Regions from separate parts of the Bacillus sp. JJ1521 genome, predicted to be linked through region 3. Evidence: riboswitches for the same ligand, from Rfam matches in the RefSeq annotation. Region 3 holds a riboswitch; each other region holds the start of a gene.
What was found. Region 3 has a riboswitch for S-adenosylmethionine ahead of V7147_RS15915 (methionine ABC transporter ATP-binding protein). Riboswitches for the same ligand answer to the same signal wherever they lie in the genome.
Positions count from the first base shown of each region.

Region 1 (6,160 bases), on a different contig from region 3:
GGACGACGATCCTGGAAAATTGGAATTTGTTTTCTAACTTCTTGAACCTTGCTGAGGTCAATTTCAGCGGTTAATGTTGTGCTTTCAGTACCTGCTTCAGCAATAATAGTTCCCCATGGATCGATAATCATCGAATGTCCTGCAAACACATTATCAAGATTACTTCCAACACAGTTACAAGCAACGACATAGCATTGATTTTCAATCGCCCGACTTAGGAGTAAAGTGCGCCAATGCTCAAGCCGAGGGAGTGGCCATTCCGCAACCACGAATAAAATTTCTGCCCCACTTGTTGTATGCGCGCGAATCCATTCTGGGAAGCGAATATCGTAGCAAATGACTCCTGCAGCTGGTACATTTTCAATGGTGAAATCCCCTTTGGTTTCCCCAGCTTGTAAATACAAATGCTCATCCATGAGCTGGAATAGATGAAGCTTACTGTATTCACTGACCATTTCTCCTTCACGATTAAAGATAAACATCGTGTTTGTCACACCTTGTTCGGTCTTTTTGGCAATAGAGCCGGCTACTATATTAACTGAATATTGTTTTGCTACGTTTTTTATAAATGCTTTCGTTTCATCCCCGTTATCATCGGCAATTTCATCTAATCTTGTTAAGTCATATCCAGTTGACCAAAGCTCTGGTAGGATAATGATATCGGGTTCATCTTGAGCCATTGTTTTATCAATCTCTTTAGAAATTAGGTTAAAATTTTCTTGCGGTTTTCCGAATTGAATATCATACTGAATACATGCAATTTTTAGATTCATTTGGAGTCCTCCTGTGAAATGATACTTTACAAGTAACAATATATGATTATAGACTAGTATTTCAAGTATTTTGAAGAAGGTGTACACATGAAAAATTTCGAACAATCTGAAATCCTACAAAATTTACCGAAACAGTTCTTCGCTTCACTTGTTGCAAAGGTGAACAAAGTCGTTGCCGAGGGAAACGATGTCATAAATTTAGGGCAGGGAAATCCAGATCAGCCGAAATTTCATAAATATTCTCCGTTTCGCGGACATTCTTTCATGAAGAAAGCAGCAGCAGAATTTTATCAACGTGAATACGGTGTTGAACTGGATCCGGAAACGGAGGTCGCAATTCTATTTGGCGGGAAGGCTGGATTAGTTGAAATTCCACAATGCCTCTTAAATCCAGGGGATATAGCATTGGTACCAGATCCTGGTTACCCGGATTATTGGTCAGGTGTTGAACTTGCTCGCGCAGAAATGGCATATATGCCCTTAAAAGAGCAAAATGCTTTTTTACCTGATTACTCAGAAATTGATTCGGAGAAGCTTGAAAAAGCAAAAGTTATGTTTTTGAATTATCCCAATAATCCAACCGGAGCGGTGGCGACAAAAGAATTTTTTGAAGAAACAATCACTTTTGCAAAAGAGCATGAGATTTGTGTCGTCCATGATTTTGCATATGGTGCGATTGGATTTGAAGGGAAAAAACCAATTAGTTTCTTAGAAATGGATGGTGCTAAGGATATCGGGATTGAGATCTACACACAATCAAAGACATATAACATGGCGGGCTGGAGAGTTGGTTTTGCGGTTGGAAACCCGAGCGTAATTGAAGCCCTAAATCTAATTCAAGACCATATGTATGTTAGTTTGTTCAGTCCTATTCAAGCGGCAGCAGCGGCAGCGCTAACGGAGTCGCAGGAATGTGTGAAAGGACTAGTGGACAAGTACGAATCAAGACGTAACGCATTCATCAGTGCACTTAAAGACATTGGTTGGGACGTAAAAGCGCCTGCAGGCTCCTTTTTTGCTTGGCTACCAGTACCTGAAGGATATACATCTGTGAGCTTCGCAGATCTTTTACTAGAAAAAGCTCATGTTGCAGTTGCACCAGGAATCGGCTTCGGCGAATATGGTGACCGCTATGTCCGAGTTGGTCTTTTAACCGACGAAGAAAGATTGATTGAAGCCGCAAACCGGATTAAAAAGTTAAACTTGTTCAAAAGTTAAAAAACGTTTGACAAGAAAAAAAAATCCTGTCATAATCCTAATTAAATTCAGCTTCATATATAAATAATGGTTGAGCGAGTTTTAAAATGAGGCTCAACATCAAATAAAATCTATTTTCTTATTAAGAGCAGGCGGAGGGACTAGCCCAGTGAAGCCCGGCAACCGACTTACATTCGTAAGCACGGTGCTAATTCTTGCAGCGTTAAGCTGAGAGATAAGAAGATGTTAGTTTGCTAACCTCTTCTTAAATGAAGGGGTTTTTTATTTTTAGAAATGAGGGTTTAAACATGAGTGAAGTGATTGCTACATATTTGGTACATGACACGAGTGACAACTTCGAGAAAAAGGCTGAAGGTATCGCCCTTGGCTTAACGATCGGCTCTTGGACGAATTTACCAAAACTTGAGCAGGAACAACTAAAAAATCATAAGGGAAGAGTAGTAAGTGTTGAGCAAGTTGATGAGAACCAACGAGCAAGTCAATATCTAGGGAAGCAAGTAAAAAAAGGAATTATCAAAATTTCTTACCCAAGCGCAAATTTTAGTGCTGATCTACCAGCCATTTTAACGACTACCTTCGGGAAGCTTTCCCTTGATGGAGAGGTAAAATTACTAGATTTAGAGTTTTCAAATGAATTGAAAGCTTCATTTCCAGGACCAAAATTTGGGATGAGTGGAATCCGTGAAAAACTAGGAGTGTTTGATAGACCGCTAGTGATGAGCATTTTTAAAGGAGTAATCGGAAGAGATATTGAGTATCTAAAAGAGCAGCTTCGTGAACAGGCACTTGGTGGTGTCAATATCATCAAGGATGATGAAATCCTTTTTGAAAATCCTTTAACACCTTATGAAACTCGAATTATAGAAGGCAAAAAAGTGCTTGAGGACGTTTATACTGAAACCGGACATCGCGCCCTTTATGCTGTGAATTTAACCGGTCGAACATTTGAATTAAAGGAAAAAGCAAGGAAGGCAGTAGAGCTTGGAGCTGACTTATTATTGTTTAACGTATTTGCATATGGGCTTGATGTTCTTCAAAGCTTAGCAGAAGATCCGGAAATTTCAGTCCCGATTATGGCTCATCCAGCTGTAAGTGGAACGCTGACACCGTCCGAATTTTACGGGTTTTCAAACCAATTGCTGCTTGGAAAACTACTGAGATATGCAGGAGCAGACCTTGTCTTGTTCCCATCACCATATGGTAGTGTTGCACTTGAAAGAGAGCAAACCCTGGCGATAGCAGCTGAATTAACAAAACCAGATGAATCATTTAAAGCTTCGTTTCCGGTTCCATCCGCTGGGATTCATCCAGGCTTAGTGCCACTGCTCATTAATGATTTTGGAAAAGATAGTGTAATTAATGCAGGTGGTGGCGTTCACGGACATCCGGACGGTGCCATTGGTGGAGGAAAAGCCTTTAATGCGGCGGTCGAAGCAGTCCTTAAAGGGAAGACACTTGTCGAATTTGCACAAAATAGCCCAGAGCTTAAAACAGCAATTGAATTATGGGGATACAAAGAGGTATAGCGATGAACAAACCATTTATCTTCTGTGATTTTGATGGAACAATCACAAATACAGACAACATTATAGCCATTATGAAAAAATTTGCCCCACCAGAATGGGAGAAGATCAAGGATCAAGTGCTCTCACAGGAAATTCCGATCCAAAAGGGTGTAAGTAAAATGTTTTCTCTTTTACCTTCAGGTTGGAGGGGAGAGATTACCGATTACATCCTTAACCACGCTGAAATTCGAGATGGATTCAAAGAGTTTGTAGCTTTTACGAAGGAACAAGGAATTCCGCTTTACGTCGTAAGTGGAGGAATTGATTTTTTTGTTGAGCCATTGCTTGAAGGTCTCATTGCAAAAGAGCAAATTTACTGCAATAAATCGGATTTTTCGAATGAAAGAATTGATATTTTATGGCCATATACGTGTGATGCTGAGTGCACAAATGAGTGTGGCTGCTGTAAGCCAACCTTGATACGTAAGCTTTCAAATCAAGATGTTTATAAAATCGTGATTGGCGACTCGATTACCGACCTTCAGGCAGCAAAGCTTGCGGATAAGGTAATTGCAAGGGATTTCTTAATTGAAAAATGCGAAGAATTGGGAATTGAACATTCATCCTTTCATTCCTTCTTTGATGTCATTAAGATATTGAAAAAGGAGGTTTTGGCTAATGCTTAAGGTCAAGCAATGGACAGAGCTTGCGGATATAAAGGATGAACTCGCAAGTCGCGATTGGTTCATGGGGACAAGTGGAAATCTAGCAATCAAGGTATCCGATAATCCGACCACCTTCCTTGTAACTGCCAGTGGCAAGGATAAGAAAAAAAGAACCGATGAGGACTTTTTATTAGTAGATGGGGCGGGATTACCTGTTACTCCAACCCATTTAAAGCCCTCAGCAGAAACACTTTTACATGTTGAAATCTATAACAAAACAAATGGAGGCTGCAGCTTCCATGTTCATACCGTTGATAACAATGTCATTTCTGAATTATATGCCGATAAGGGCGAGGTAGTTTTCAAAGGTCAGGAAATTATTAAAGCGCTCGGATTATGGGAAGAAGATGCGGAAATACGAATTCCAATCATTAAAAATGACGCTGATATCCCGACACTTGCTCGAAACTTTAGTAAGCATGTGAACGGTGACTTTGGTGCAGTCCTTATTCGAAATCACGGCATCACAGTCTGGGCTAAAAATGCTTTTGATGCCAAAAAACATCTAGAGGCATATGAATTCCTTTTTAGCTATCATTTGAAATTATTAGCATTAAATCCTTTGCTAATAAGGGCTTAACATAAAAAATACGAGGTGGAGAAAATGGCAAATATTAAATTCCGTAATACAGGTGAAAGATTAGAAGGTCAAGAAAAGGTAGCAGAATTCCTACAAGAACAAGGTGTCCTTTATGAGCACTGGGACACTAGCAAACTACCTGCAGAATTAAGAGGAAACTGCAAAATCAATGATGAACAAAAAGAGCAAATCCTATCTATTTATGAAGAAGAAATCAAATCTCTTGGGGCACGTAATGGTTATCAAAAATGGGATGTTATTGCATTATCCGATGCAACTCCAAATCTGGATGAACTTTTAAAGAAATTTGAACAAGTACATGTTCACACAGAAGATGAAGTACGTGCAATCGTAGCTGGACATGGTATTTTTATTATTAAAGGAAGTGGCGACAATGGCTACTTTGATGTAGAGCTTGAAGCAGGTGATGTTATTTCTGTACCTGTTGAAACTCCACACTTCTTCACGCTTATGGATGACCGTGAAGTGGTTGCCGTACGTTTATTTATTGACCCAGCTGGTTGGGTGGCACATCCATTCAAAGATCCAGAATTTGCTCAAAACTAAATTGGGATGAAGGGACTTTGTGGAGATTTTCCATAAAGTCCTTTTTATATCAAAATATTGAGAATATTCTTTACATGTAACGGTAAATATGTTACATTTTTGTTCATTGGAATACATACTTTTCGTCGCATATAATAAAGGTGATAAAGAATTATTCTATATGATTGAGGAGTGGGGAAAATGAAAATTCGCTATAATTTTGTTCAAAAATCGGATGTAAAATATTGTGATGATAAATTTACCGTTCAACAGGCCCTTCAATTTTTAAATGAAACAGGCTTTCGCTCAGTGCCAGTATTATCAAAAGATGGCACAGGATTTGAAGGGTTAATTTATAAGGTTGATATTTTAGAGTATTTATATGAAAAAGATGGAGAAGCAAATGCGAAAATATCAACACTTGTTGAAAGCAAGGATGCATTCGTTTACGAGGAGGATTCATTTTTTAAGACATTTTTAACGATTCGACGCTTGCCGTTTATTGCGGTGTTAGATGCTGATAAAGAGTTTCAAGGGATCATCACACATGCTAATGTAATGGATGTACTTGAGGATTCTTTTGGTATGAAAACAGGTGGATATACGTTAACAATTGCCACTATTGAGCATAAAGGGGCAATCAAGGAACTTGTATCCCTCATTCGTGATATTAATATTGACGGCATGCTTACACTTGATAATGGTGAAAAATACCTCCGCCGAATTATTTTAAATCTACCAAGTTCACTTGGCGAGGAAAAAATAAAGAATATCAAACAGAAACTAGAAGCGAAGGAATTCCGCGTTACCCAT
Region 1 covers NZ_JBALOX010000105.1:3,309-9,468, forward strand. Annotated here, with positions in the region: gene V7147_RS15195 (carbon-nitrogen family hydrolase) at 1-773, opposite strand, end outside; gene V7147_RS15200 (pyridoxal phosphate-dependent aminotransferase) at 861-1,991, shown strand; SAM riboswitch class I at 2,107-2,212, shown strand; gene mtnW (2,3-diketo-5-methylthiopentyl-1-phosphate enolase) at 2,279-3,517, shown strand; gene V7147_RS15210 (2-hydroxy-3-keto-5-methylthiopentenyl-1-phosphate phosphatase) at 3,520-4,182, shown strand; gene V7147_RS15215 (methylthioribulose 1-phosphate dehydratase) at 4,175-4,801, shown strand; gene V7147_RS15220 (1,2-dihydroxy-3-keto-5-methylthiopentene dioxygenase) at 4,826-5,368, shown strand; gene cbpA (cyclic di-AMP binding protein CbpA) at 5,549-6,160, shown strand, end outside.
Region 1: it holds a riboswitch for S-adenosylmethionine, as region 3 does, so the genes downstream of both, mtnW (2,3-diketo-5-methylthiopentyl-1-phosphate enolase) here and V7147_RS15915 (methionine ABC transporter ATP-binding protein) in region 3, are expected to answer to the same signal.

Region 2 (6,160 bases), on a different contig from region 3:
TCATTAAAAACGACTTGTTGATACTCTCTGTTGTAAAACCAGTGTCCCATTTCTGCCGACCTTCATAAGAAATTTAGATAATCAACTTACATGAACCTGTATGAATGTACTTTCATTAATATTCTCTGTTTTAGGTAAGCTTCGAGTTGTCTTATCCACCATCCAAAAAATACCCACCAAAAATATAACGAGACCACTACAAAATATAACAAATATACTTCCAAACATCACACCCAAGTAACCGCCTAATAACGATCCTAGCGGCATTGCAATACCACTTAAACTATACGATGCTGAGAAAACTCTCCCCAATAAATGCTTAGGAACCCCCTTTTGCAAACATGTATTAATTAAAATGTTTGTAACACCACCAGGTAACCATGCAATTCCATAGATCACAATCATCAACCACGTCCACGGACTAAAAACCGAAAGTGCCCACATGAAGCCACTTATCAAAAAAGCAAGGGAATAAACTTTTCCCAATCCAAATCTTTCAACTTTCAAATAAGGCGCTAATAATGCACCGGATAAACTTCCAGCTGCTTGAGCCATTAGCAATAGGCCATAGATTTCAGGTCCTCCGCTATGTTCACTAAATTCAGGTAATACAACAAAGGTCGCTCCTCCAACTAAGTTGATTGCGATTACGCCTATTAGAATGCGCAACAAGGGTTTACTAAGTAAAATATCGATTCCTATTTTTAAATCATCTTTGTAAATTTTTAATGATGCAAAAATAGAGACTCGTCCCCTCTTCTCATGATTCTCTGTCATATCCTTAGAGATTCTAAGAAATGAAAACAAGATTGCACCTACCATAAACAAAACGGAATCCAATAGATAAATAGAAATAGCTCCAATCATAACGATTAAAATACCTGCAACCGCATTACAACCAATTTCAATCCCTTGATAGGCTAAGGTAAAATAGGAATTTGCTTTTGTTAAGTCTTTTTCTTTTACGAACTTTGGTAATGAGGCCATTTGAGCTGGGTATACGAACATATTTAAGGTTGTAACTAATGGGGTGATAATAAGAACTAGTGTAATACTTAAGAAGTTGAAGTAATGAGCGGTAGGAATGATTAATAGTAATATGCCCTGAAAGATTTGCGAGTACAGTAAAAGAGATCGAATTGGAATTCGGTCGATTAATGGTCCAGAAAAAAATTGAACGCACCTTGGAAGAATTGTAAGAAAACCCGCTAAACCAGTATAAAAGGTTGATCCTCCTAAATCATAAACAAGCCACATTGCTGCTACCGTATAAAAACTATCGCCAATATTCGTAATAACTCTTCCAATAAACATAAAAAGAAAGTTTCTTTGCATGAATATTCTCATCGTTGATCCCCTTCTGCTTATTTATTTTCCCCAGACGGTTTAGTGGAAACAATCTTTACCCCTATGCTAAATTCTTTACTGTCCATCCCTTCATGATTAACAGATGTCTTTTCGACCCATTTTTCAAGAAAAATTTTAAATTCATTGGTGAGTTCCGTTTGTTGTTCTTCTGTAAGTTTTAAGCGAAGACTTAGAGTAGTCGCATTACTTGACTGAAAATCGTCTCGTAAAGCTGGGTCAATCGTTTCTTTACTATCTGAATTAAACCATTTTGCTTTTGACTTGTAGTATTTCTCCATAACGCCACCAAATTGCTTTTCCTCCACAAGGTCAATTAACCCACCTTCATACAATTTTCTTATATGATAATGGACATTTCCTGGAGAGTGTCCAAGCAAATCAGCTACTTGCTTAGATGTTTTTGGTTCCTCCGTTAATACTCGAATAATTTGAACGCGAAGGGCATTGCCTAATAATTTTGATTGTTCCACTGATACTTCTAAAGGTTCATTCACCGTTTTTACTCCTTTCCGTATAGAACTAATTATTTAGATTGTCATTCTAAAAAAATAGATTGTTAATCTGTAGTTTTAGATTACCATAATATTCCACAATTACAAGTGTTATTTCTTGAGAAACAGAGAAATTATGTAATATGGGTGCTTTTATAGACATTAAGAATAATCAACAATTTCTTAGGAAAAATATGAGCAGGTAATTATCATTAAATGGAGGTAAGTAAAATGCTGAGGGATTCAAAAGTAGATGCAAAAGGTCATATAAAAAGTAGTCAGAAAAATTCTAATAAGCAGGTAAAAAACACTGCAGGATCACCCGAAAAAGAGAAAAATGAAAAATAAGTTTTGAAGAGCTTCTTGGGACAATGCATCTGTCCGCCTGTCATCGAAAAAACTGCTGAAAAGGATCCTAAGTTCTCTTTTCAACAGTTTTCTTTTTCATTCATGCCATTGACAATATCCTCTAATGTTACATTTGCAAGGATTTTCTCCATTGCAAATTGGGCTTGGGCAAAAAGAGGTTCAATAGCGTTTTGAATATTTCTTCCGACAGTACATTCGGGATTTGGGTTGTCGTGGACGCTAAATAGCTCGCCTTCTCGTACCACATCAACTGCCTTATAAATATCTAACATTGTAATTTCTGAAGGTCTTTTTGTTAATTTTGCACCAGCTACACCTGGGTGCACCTCAATTAAATTTGCTTTTTTAAGCATACCCATAATCTTTCGAATCACTACCGGGTTCGTATTTACACTGGATGCTAAAAAACCAGAAGAACATTCACCCTCTTTAGTTATGTTAATGAGGGAAAGTATATGAATTCCAACAGAAAATCGACTACTGATGGACATCGTTCGTCACCCTACTTTCGATCCTATCACAAATATATTTTTATTATAACTTAAAAATCAATGTGTTGACACAAAGAATACATGTAACTATAATGATTACATGTAATCAATTAAATTACAAGTTGAACTATATAGGAGGACTATAGAATGAAAATTGGAATAATTGGCGCAAGTGGTAAAGCTGGAAGTTTTATTTTAAAAGAGGCTGTAGAAAGAGGTCATGATGTAACCGCAATCGTAAGGGACGCCTCTAAATTACAAAATGAACAAGTTTCTGTAGTAGAGAAAAATATTTTAGAATTAAATTCAACAGATGTTGAAAACTTCGATGTCGTGGTTAATGCTTTTGGTGCGCCACTTGGAGAAGAACAACCACATGTTGATGCGGGTCATGCGTTAATTGAAGCTGCTAAAGGCACAAATACAAGAGTCATTGTTGTTGGTGGTGCAGGAAGCCTTTATGTTGATGAAGCAAAAAGTGTTCAAGTTATTGACACTCCTGATTTCCCTGACATCTTCAAACCAACAGCAAAAGGTCAAGCACGAAACCTGCAAGAATTACAAGAAACAGCTAATATCAGTTGGACCTTTATGAGTCCATCAGCTATATTCGATCCAGAAGGCACAAGAACTGGTGCTTACCAAGCAGGTAAAGACAACTTGCTTATAAATTCAAAAGGCGAAAGCTATATCAGTTACGCTGATTTCGCCATTGCCTTAGTAGATGAAATCGAAAACCCAAAACACATAAACGAAAGATTCACAGTAGTCGGGGAAGCTAACTAAAATTTGGTCAGAGGGGCAGGTTCAAAGTCCTAGCTAGTGACAATGAACCTGCCTCCTTTTTTAATATTAAAAAATAGAGGTAAATAAAAAATGCATTTTAAAAAGAATTTTGTATGGTTATCTACTATTCTATTAATTATAATAGCGATCGCACTTATTGGATTTAAACCTTGGGAAGCAAAAAATGAGAAGCAATTAAATTATACTGGTGAGATGGAGCCTAGACTTGGCTATGTTGAATTACAGGTTTCTGATTTGGAGCAATCATTAAGCTTTTATCAAGAGATTATTGGTTTAAGATTGTTAGAAAAGAACGGTAGTAGTGCTAAATTAACGGCTGATGGAACAACCCCTATTCTAACATTAATTGAAGAAAGTTCTTTTGTGGAACGGCCATTTGGAACAACAGGATTATTTCATTTTGCAATATTAGTACCAAACAGAGAAGAATTGGCTTTAGTGTTAAATCACTTAATTGATTCCGAATACCCGCTTCAAGGCGTTTCCGACCATCAGTATAGCGAGGCTATTTACCTTGCTGATCCCGATTTTAACGGAATCGAAATTTATGTCGATCGAGATCCGGACCTTTGGATTGAAGACGATGCTGGCGGATATGTTGGTGGAACTTATGAGCTTGATGTTAAAGGTTTACTTTCTGAAATGAACGGTAAAGATTGGTCTGGCTTGTCCAATGACACGAGATTAGGACATATGCACTTACAAGTATCAAACATTGAGAAATCCGAGGAATTCTATGTGGATGCCTTAGGTTTTAATGTTGTCTCCAAGGATGCACAAAAGTTATTCGTCTCGAAGGATGATTACCACCATCACATCGGAATGAATACTTGGGCGGGTGAAGGACTGCCTAAGCCCCCTGAAAATGCTCTTGGTCTGCGATTTTATACTACACATTTTACAAGTGAAGAATACAATCAAGCAAAATTACAACTAAAGAATTTAGGATTTTCATATACCGAAGAAAATGATGTCATTACAACTGAGGACCCCTCCGGAAATCAAATAAAGATTATTTTGTGGGAGTAAGAGACAAGTTCATCGACTCAATAGGGAAATGGAACCCGTCCCTCTACCCTTTTATAAATTTCTTTGAACAAAGTTTAATTTCAAGTAGACATATCGGAATAATAAGGTTAAACTAAATGTAAATATAAAAACTTATCAAGAGAGGTGGAGGGACTGGCCCTGTGAAACCTCAGCAGCAGATTCGTTGAATACTGTGCTAAATCCAGCAAGCTTATATGCTTGAAAGATAAGCGAGGTCGTCATTTAAATCATAAAAAACCTCTTCTTATCTTGTAATGGTGTTCATTGGATTGCCAATTTCGAAAGGAGAGGTTTTATTATGGGTTTATTAAGAGATGATGTTGAAAATAGAAGAAATGAGCTTATTCGAAAGCTAATTGCAATAAATCATTTTAAAAAAGACGGGAAACAACTTTTTGAGCTATCCCTATCTGAATTGGAACATGAATATTTTAAAATCCAATCTAAAAGTCACCCACATACCGGTTTCGGATCCATTAGATGGAAAAACTTTTAAATCAATTATGCTAGTCCTAATTATATGGTTAATTCTTGGTACTGGGTAAAGTAACCAAAATATGATAATATTAAGTTCCTTGGCAGGGGCAAAAAAAAGGGAGTTGGTGTTTTTTACACTAGCCCCCTTTTGTTATTAATAAAAATTTGCTCATTTTATCCAATGATTTGGTCTTTTTAAGTAGTGTGGTATTCTTGTATGAACGTTTCCTTTAGTTGAATTTAGTTGAGATTGTGTTAGAAAAATAGCCTCTGTTAAGTTCGCGTTACTAAGGTCAGCATCTCTGAGGTCAGCACCAATAAAATCTGCTGTTCTTAAATCTGCATGACTTAAATTGGCTGCAATCATTAATGTTCCTCGAAAACTAGCCCCTTGTAAATCTGCCCCTTTTAGATTTTCCCCTACGTAATCTTGACCTTTCTTTATCCTTTTACTTCCTTTAGTAAAATCCTTCCGATACATTTCGCTCGCTTTTAGTAATAAACTATTAACCTTACCCCTATGTGCAATTATGTCTAATTTTAATATATCTTCAGGCTTTTTCTGTGTTAATTTTAACGTTTCTTTATACATGTCCTGCAAACTTATATGAAATGATTGTGTCTCCTGCAGGCTAAGTGCTTGATTGAGATACCAAAGCATTTCATGAAGTTGTTGAACAACCGGAAATACCTCAAACATTTCGTTGGCACGCTCTGAATTATTTCTCCAATCAACGCCATTATAGATCGACTGTGATACATGTTGTCCTGCGCCAAAGCACTCATAGGATACACATCCACGAAAACCTTTATCCCTTAATTGATTATGTATCTTACAACGAAAATCTGAACATAAGTTTCGACACGGCTCTCCACCGTCTTTATTAATTGGAAAATCTGCTGATTTGGCATAAGGTAAGGCTACACAACATAACCCGAAACAATTTTTACAATCTGATTTTAAATAATCAATCATACTTATGACACTTCCACATTCTCATAGATTTATTTTAATTATAAATGAAATTTTATCGGAGGGACATGAAAAAAGGAGTAGGTGTTTTTAAACTGACTCCCTTTCCTTATTAATTAAAAATTAAGGATTTT
Region 2 covers NZ_JBALOX010000241.1:104-6,263, reverse strand. Annotated here, with positions in the region: gene V7147_RS23500 (MFS transporter) at 82-1,347, opposite strand; gene V7147_RS23495 (winged helix-turn-helix domain-containing protein) at 1,365-1,862, opposite strand; gene V7147_RS23490 (Rrf2 family transcriptional regulator) at 2,288-2,719, opposite strand; gene V7147_RS23485 (NAD(P)-dependent oxidoreductase) at 2,867-3,505, shown strand; gene V7147_RS23480 (VOC family protein) at 3,596-4,555, shown strand; SAM riboswitch class I at 4,685-4,788, shown strand; gene V7147_RS23475 (Fur-regulated basic protein FbpA) at 4,875-5,072, shown strand; gene V7147_RS23470 (pentapeptide repeat-containing protein) at 5,223-6,029, opposite strand.
Region 2: it holds a riboswitch for S-adenosylmethionine, as region 3 does, so the genes downstream of both, V7147_RS23475 (Fur-regulated basic protein FbpA) here and V7147_RS15915 (methionine ABC transporter ATP-binding protein) in region 3, are expected to answer to the same signal.

Region 3 (6,160 bases):
ATTAAGGCGAATGTTCCGTTCGAATCCGATTGAAAAAGAAATTGAAGATCGTGAATTTGAAAGAGGTGAAGCATAATGAACCTTGAGATAGTAGGATTAACCGTACTATGGACTTTTTTATTTGGCTATGTCATTGTTGCTTCAATCGATTTTGGCGCAGGCTTTTTTAATGCTTATAGTTTATTAACGAATCGTTCCCACATTTTAACGAAAATTATAAAACGCTACTTATCACCTGTTTGGGAAGTCACAAACGTATTCTTAGTATTTTTCTTTGTAGGAATTGTTGGCTTTTTCCCACAAACGGCCTTTTATTATGGAACGATCCTTTTAGTTCCTGTGAGTATTTCTGTCATTTTATTGGCTATTCGTGGTTCTTATTATGCTTTTGAATCTTATGGATCTGCAGGACATAAAGGGTATGCATTTGCTTATGGAGTTTCGGGATTGTTAATTCCTGCTTCTTTTTCAGTAGTTCTTACACTATCGGAAGGTGGCTTTGTTGAAATGGTGAATGGCCAACCCGAACTCGATTACTGGGCGTTATACACGAGTCCCCTTTCGTGGAGTATTGTTTTATTAAGTGTAACAGCGGTTCTTTATATTTCAGCTGTATTTTTAACTTGGTATGCATGGAGAGCAAAGGACATAGAAGCAAGTAATTTAATGAGGAAATATGCATTAATTTGGGCTGTTCCTTTAATCATAACAGCAATTGGAATCATTATTGAGATGCGTGGACACAATGAAATGCACTTTGAAAGTATGGTGGGTTTGTGGCCTCTATTCGCGGTTTCTGGAATACTTTTTTTATTCACGGTATGGTTAGTCTGGCAAAAACGAAACTTTGGCCTGGCTGTTATCTTGTTAATTTTTCAATTTGCCTTTGCCTTCTATGCTTATGGATTTTCACACTATCCATATTTGTTATATCCACATTTAACAATCCATGCTAGTTTTACAAATCACGAAATGGCGATTGCTTTAGTGATTGTTTTCGTTCTCGGTTTATGTTTATTGATTCCTTCACTTTATCTATTGCTCCATCTATTTTTATTCAATAAGGACTATGTGACAGGTAGACGGGACGATCATGTATAGGAGAGATGAAAATGAATGATTTTATGATATTTGTGGCACCGTTTATGATGGTGGTTCTATCAATTATTATAACGTTTATAGTGGCACCTTTGGATAAGGAAGTGAGAGAAGATAAGAAAGATTAATTTTCGGGTGGAATGATCTAAACGGAGTAAGAGGATTATACAAGGACGTATAGTTCGCCCTCTTTATATCAAAAAAATAAGCTTACGGGGATATAACAACGTAAGCTCACTTTTTGTATTTTTTATTCTTTATTCATTAAGCTATGGTTTTTACCATAAGCAAAGTAGAAAAGTAATCCGAATACAAACCAAACTGCGCTTGCAATCCATGTAAAGACAGAAAGCTGAGTCATTAAAAATAAACATAATAAGAACGAGATAATTGGTAAGATTGGAAAGAATGGTACTTTAAAACCACTGGATGGTATACTCTTGTTTTTTCTTAAGTAAATAACTCCGATTGAAACGATTGTAAATGCAAGTAATGTGCCCATGTTTACTAGTTCTGCTAGCTTAGATAACGGAATGAAGCCGGCACAAAAAGCGACAAGTGCGGCAAATACCCATGTGTTTTTAACGGGCGTTTTATATTTTTTACTAAGTTCATACATACTTTTCGGCAGCAATCCATCTCGGCCAAACGCATAAAGAAGTCTAGTTCCCCCATATGACATAACAAGTATAACGGTCATCATTCCGACAACTGCACCAAGTGAGATAACGCCAGCCACCCAATCTTGATGAACCATCTGCATTACGAAGCTAACAGGATCACTTACATTTAGGTCTGTGTATGAAACCATCCCAGTTAAAACAAGCGAAACAGTTACATAAAGAATTGTACAAATCAATAATGATCCAATAATACCTATGGGCATATTACGTTGTGGGTTCTTTACCTCTTCGGCAGCTGACGAAACAGCGTCAAATCCAAGATAAGCAAAGAAAACTAGGGCTGCCCCACTAATAACGCCATTCATTCCAAAGGGCATAACTGGTTGCCAATTAGCAGGCTCAACATAAAAAATGCCTACTCCTATAAATAAAAGAATAACCCCTACTTTGATAAATACCATGATCATATTAACCTTCGTAGATTCTCTAATTCCACGCGTTAATAAAAAGGCTGTTACCAAAATAATGGCGATCGCTGGTACATTTACATAAGTTCCATCTACTGGATTAAAGGAACCAGAGATCGCCTTTGGAATGGTTATATTAAAACCCTCTAACAAAGCACTTAAATAAGCTGACCAACCAGTTGCAACCGCCGCAACTGCTAAGCCATATTCTAACAGTAAAGCCCATCCAACTAACCAAGCGACCAATTCTCCAAATACAATGTACACATACGTATATGCACTACCCGTAACCGGTATGGATGAAGAAAATTCTGAATAACACATAGCGGCGAATGCACAGACAATGGCAGCTATAATAAAGGAAAAAATGATACCTGGTCCAGCGTGTCCCGCAGCGACAGTCCCAGGAAGGATGAATATACCTGTTCCGACAATAGCACCTACTCCTAACAGCATTAGGTCAAAAGCCCCTAACGTTTGCTGAAGCTGGATACCGCCCTTTTTTCCGAGTAATTCCCTGAGATCTTTTTTCCTGAATAATACATCTTTCATACTGAACCCTCATTTTTTTAAAATATGTAAAAATTCTATAGGTTTATTAATTAAAGGTCAACCGCTTTTGTCGAATTACCAATATTTTTGTCGAAAATTGAGAGGTTTATAAAAAATCTATTAGCTTTCTTTTTATAAGTATCTTTCTTTATAATAGAATGAATTATGTAAAAGAGAGAGGGATTCACATTAATATTCTATGGGATTTTGACGGAACATTGTTTAACACCTATCCAGCACTGGTCAAGGGTTTTATTCATCTAAGCGGCAGGGAACTGGATCCGAAGGAAGTACTAAAGTGGCTCAAGGTCAACTCGAAAGTGGCGTTTCAGCATTATGAAATTGAAGAAAGTCAGCGCGAGGAATACATCAAATTATACAATCAGTATTCCTTTGATAGCCATCCGTTTGAACATTTAGAAGAGGTTTTGCAAATTGCAGATGATAATTTTATTGTCACGCATCGCGACAAGGAGTCTACACTTTACCTTCTGGAAAAATTTAAGTTATTACATTACTTTAAGGTGGTTGTTTCGGTCGAGGAGGAGGGCTTTTCCCGAAAACCACATGCTGCTTCATATCAACATGTAATTAAGGATCATCCGATTGATCTAGTGATTGGCGATCGCGAACTGGATTTAATTCCAGCCAGAGAATTAGGAATCAAAACCGTTGCCTTTGAAAATCCAGATATTGAGGCCGATTTTCACATTGATAATTATGCTGACTTCGGAACGAAGGTTCTTCCTTATCTTTAAAAAAGGTCATTTTTTATAAGGATTCGGCTGAAAAAGGGACCACTACAATGCTTATTCGTATCAAAATATACTTGTATCCTAAATAAACAATAAAAAGAATTTATAAAAATCTTATTGACAGTCAAAGACATTCCATGTAAATTATTAATTACAATTAAATTATTAGTGAATTCTTATCCAGAGAGGTGGAGGGACTGGCCCTTTGAAGCCTCGGCAACAGACTATTAGGTACTGTGCCAAATCCAGCAAGCATAGAGCTTGAAAGATAGGAAGAGACGATTAAATGTTACATTTAAACCCTCTTCTGTAGTGAAGGGGGTTTTATTTTTTTTCGATATAAAAAGAGATGTTTACTAACTAAAACCGATTCTCAAAAATATTTCTATATAAAATAAAAAAGTATGCCGATTAGACAACTAAAGGTATCTTTATCCAATGCATCTTTACATGATGTTGGATAAAGGTGCCTTTTTTGTTTATTTCTGAAAGGAGGATTTTAAGTTGATTAAGTTTGAGGAAGTAAATAAAGTATTTGGTTTGCAAGGGAAGGAGGTTCAAGCGTTAAAAGATGTTTCTTTAACTATTTCAAAAGGAGAAATCTTTGGGGTGGTTGGATTTAGTGGGGCTGGGAAAAGTACATTGCTCCGACTTGTTAATTTACTTGAACGCCCAACTTCAGGGAGAGTGCTGGTTAACGAATCAGAAATATCTAGTCTCTCTCAAGTTGAGCTACGGAAGCTGAGAAGGAAAATCGGTATGATCTTTCAATCTTTTAATCTTTTCAACTCGCGTACTGTATATGGAAATATCGCTTATCCATTAAAACTTGCGAAGTTGCCAAAAGAACAAATTGATAACCGTGTTAAAGAATTACTTCAGTTTGTAGGTTTGCAAGATAAGTCAGAGCAATATCCGGAGCAACTCTCGGGCGGACAAAAGCAAAGAGTCGGCATTGCAAGAGCGCTTGCTACTTCACCAGACATTTTGATTTGTGATGAAGCAACTTCTGCGTTGGATCCTGAAACAACAGGAGAAATCCTTCAATTATTACGTAAGGTTAATGAGGAGTATAATATTACCATTTTGCTGATTACTCATGAAATGCACGTTATCCGAAGTATTTGTCATCGAGTGGCTGTGATGGAAAATGGGTCGGTGATTGAAGAAGGCAATGTCTATGATATATTTTCAAACCCACAATCCAAGACGACGAAAAATTTTATCAGTTCTGTGTTAAACGATAAGCTTTCTAGCAAACTCTTAGGGAAATTACGTAATAACCATTCAGGAAACTTGTATCGAGTGATTTTTACAGGTGGGGCTTCAAGTCAGCCAATCCTGTCAAGAGTAACGAGAAAGCATGGGATTGATTTCAATATTATATACGGCAGTATTAATGAGTTACAGGATCAATTATTTGGTAGTTTAATTGTTGAATTTCAAGGCTCTGATCCTCTCATTCAGCAAGTAATCACTGAACTTGAGCAAATTGTTGAAGTAAGGGAGGTGATAAACCATGAGAGTTGATTGGAGTACATTTTGGCCCCGTATTGTGGAAGCAACTGGAGAAACGATTTTGATGGTAATCTTTACGTTAATTTTCTCAAGCATTATTGGTATAGCGATGGGAGTGCTCTTTTTTGTCACACGTAAGGGGAACATATTGGAAAATAAATATATATTTCTCGTACTTAACTTATTAGTGAATATTGTTCGTCCAATCCCTTTTATTATTTTGCTTGTTGCACTTAGTCCCTTAACTCGGGCAGTAATGGGCACTACGATTGGAACGGCAGCGGCTATTTTCCCTATGACGATAGCTGCATGCTTTGCGGTTGCTAGGATAGTAGAGAGTAATCTTGTTTCGATTGAACCGGGAATTATTGAAGCTGCACAGGCTATGGGTGCAAGCCCGATAAGAATAATTTTTGGCGTACTTATACCTGAAACATTAGGTCCACTTATTCTCGGTCTCACCTTTGTTACTGTGGGGCTTGTTGATTTCTCAGCAATGGCTGGAACAGTTGGAGGTGGTGGATTAGGTGACCTTGCCATGACATATGGGTACCAGAGATTTGATACATCGGTAATGATTGTCACAGTTATTGTTTTAATAATACTCGTTCAAATCGCACAGTTTTCTGGGAACTTTTTATCTAGATTCTTTTTACGAAGATAACATTTAAAAAAAGGGAGAGTTTTGTAAATGAAAAAGCGATTACTTTTATTCGTATCTATGGTGGTTTTTATTTCAATACTTGCAGCGTGCAATGTTACATCCGGAAAATCCAATGAGGTAGTAAAGATCGGTGTAACAGGTGCTGATGGACCTTATTGGAAGCTTATAGAAGAAAAAGCAAATGAAAAAGGGATCACAATTGAGTTAGTTGAGTTTTCGGATTACATTCAACCTAATAATGCTTTAGCAAATGGAGAGATTGACATGAATTCTTTCCAACATATTGCATTTCTAGGTCCAGCCAATGTAGAGAATGGTTTTACTATTGTTCCGATTGCTTCGACGACTATTAACCCAACAGGGATTTATTCTGAAAAATACAAGAATATATCAGACATACCAGAGGGTTCACAAATAACAATTTCAAACGACCCTGCAAACCTTGGAAGAGGCTTACTTTTATTAGAAGCTGCGGGACTAATT
Region 3 covers NZ_JBALOX010000115.1:5,176-11,335, forward strand. Annotated here, with positions in the region: gene V7147_RS15895 (cytochrome ubiquinol oxidase subunit I) at 1-76, shown strand, start outside; gene V7147_RS15900 (cytochrome d ubiquinol oxidase subunit II) at 76-1,101, shown strand; gene cydS (cytochrome bd oxidase small subunit CydS) at 1,113-1,226, shown strand; gene V7147_RS15905 (APC family permease) at 1,349-2,740, opposite strand; gene V7147_RS15910 (HAD-IA family hydrolase) at 2,899-3,498, shown strand; SAM riboswitch class I at 3,669-3,770, shown strand; gene V7147_RS15915 (methionine ABC transporter ATP-binding protein) at 4,000-5,025, shown strand; gene V7147_RS15920 (methionine ABC transporter permease) at 5,015-5,677, shown strand; gene V7147_RS15925 (MetQ/NlpA family ABC transporter substrate-binding protein) at 5,705-6,160, shown strand, end outside.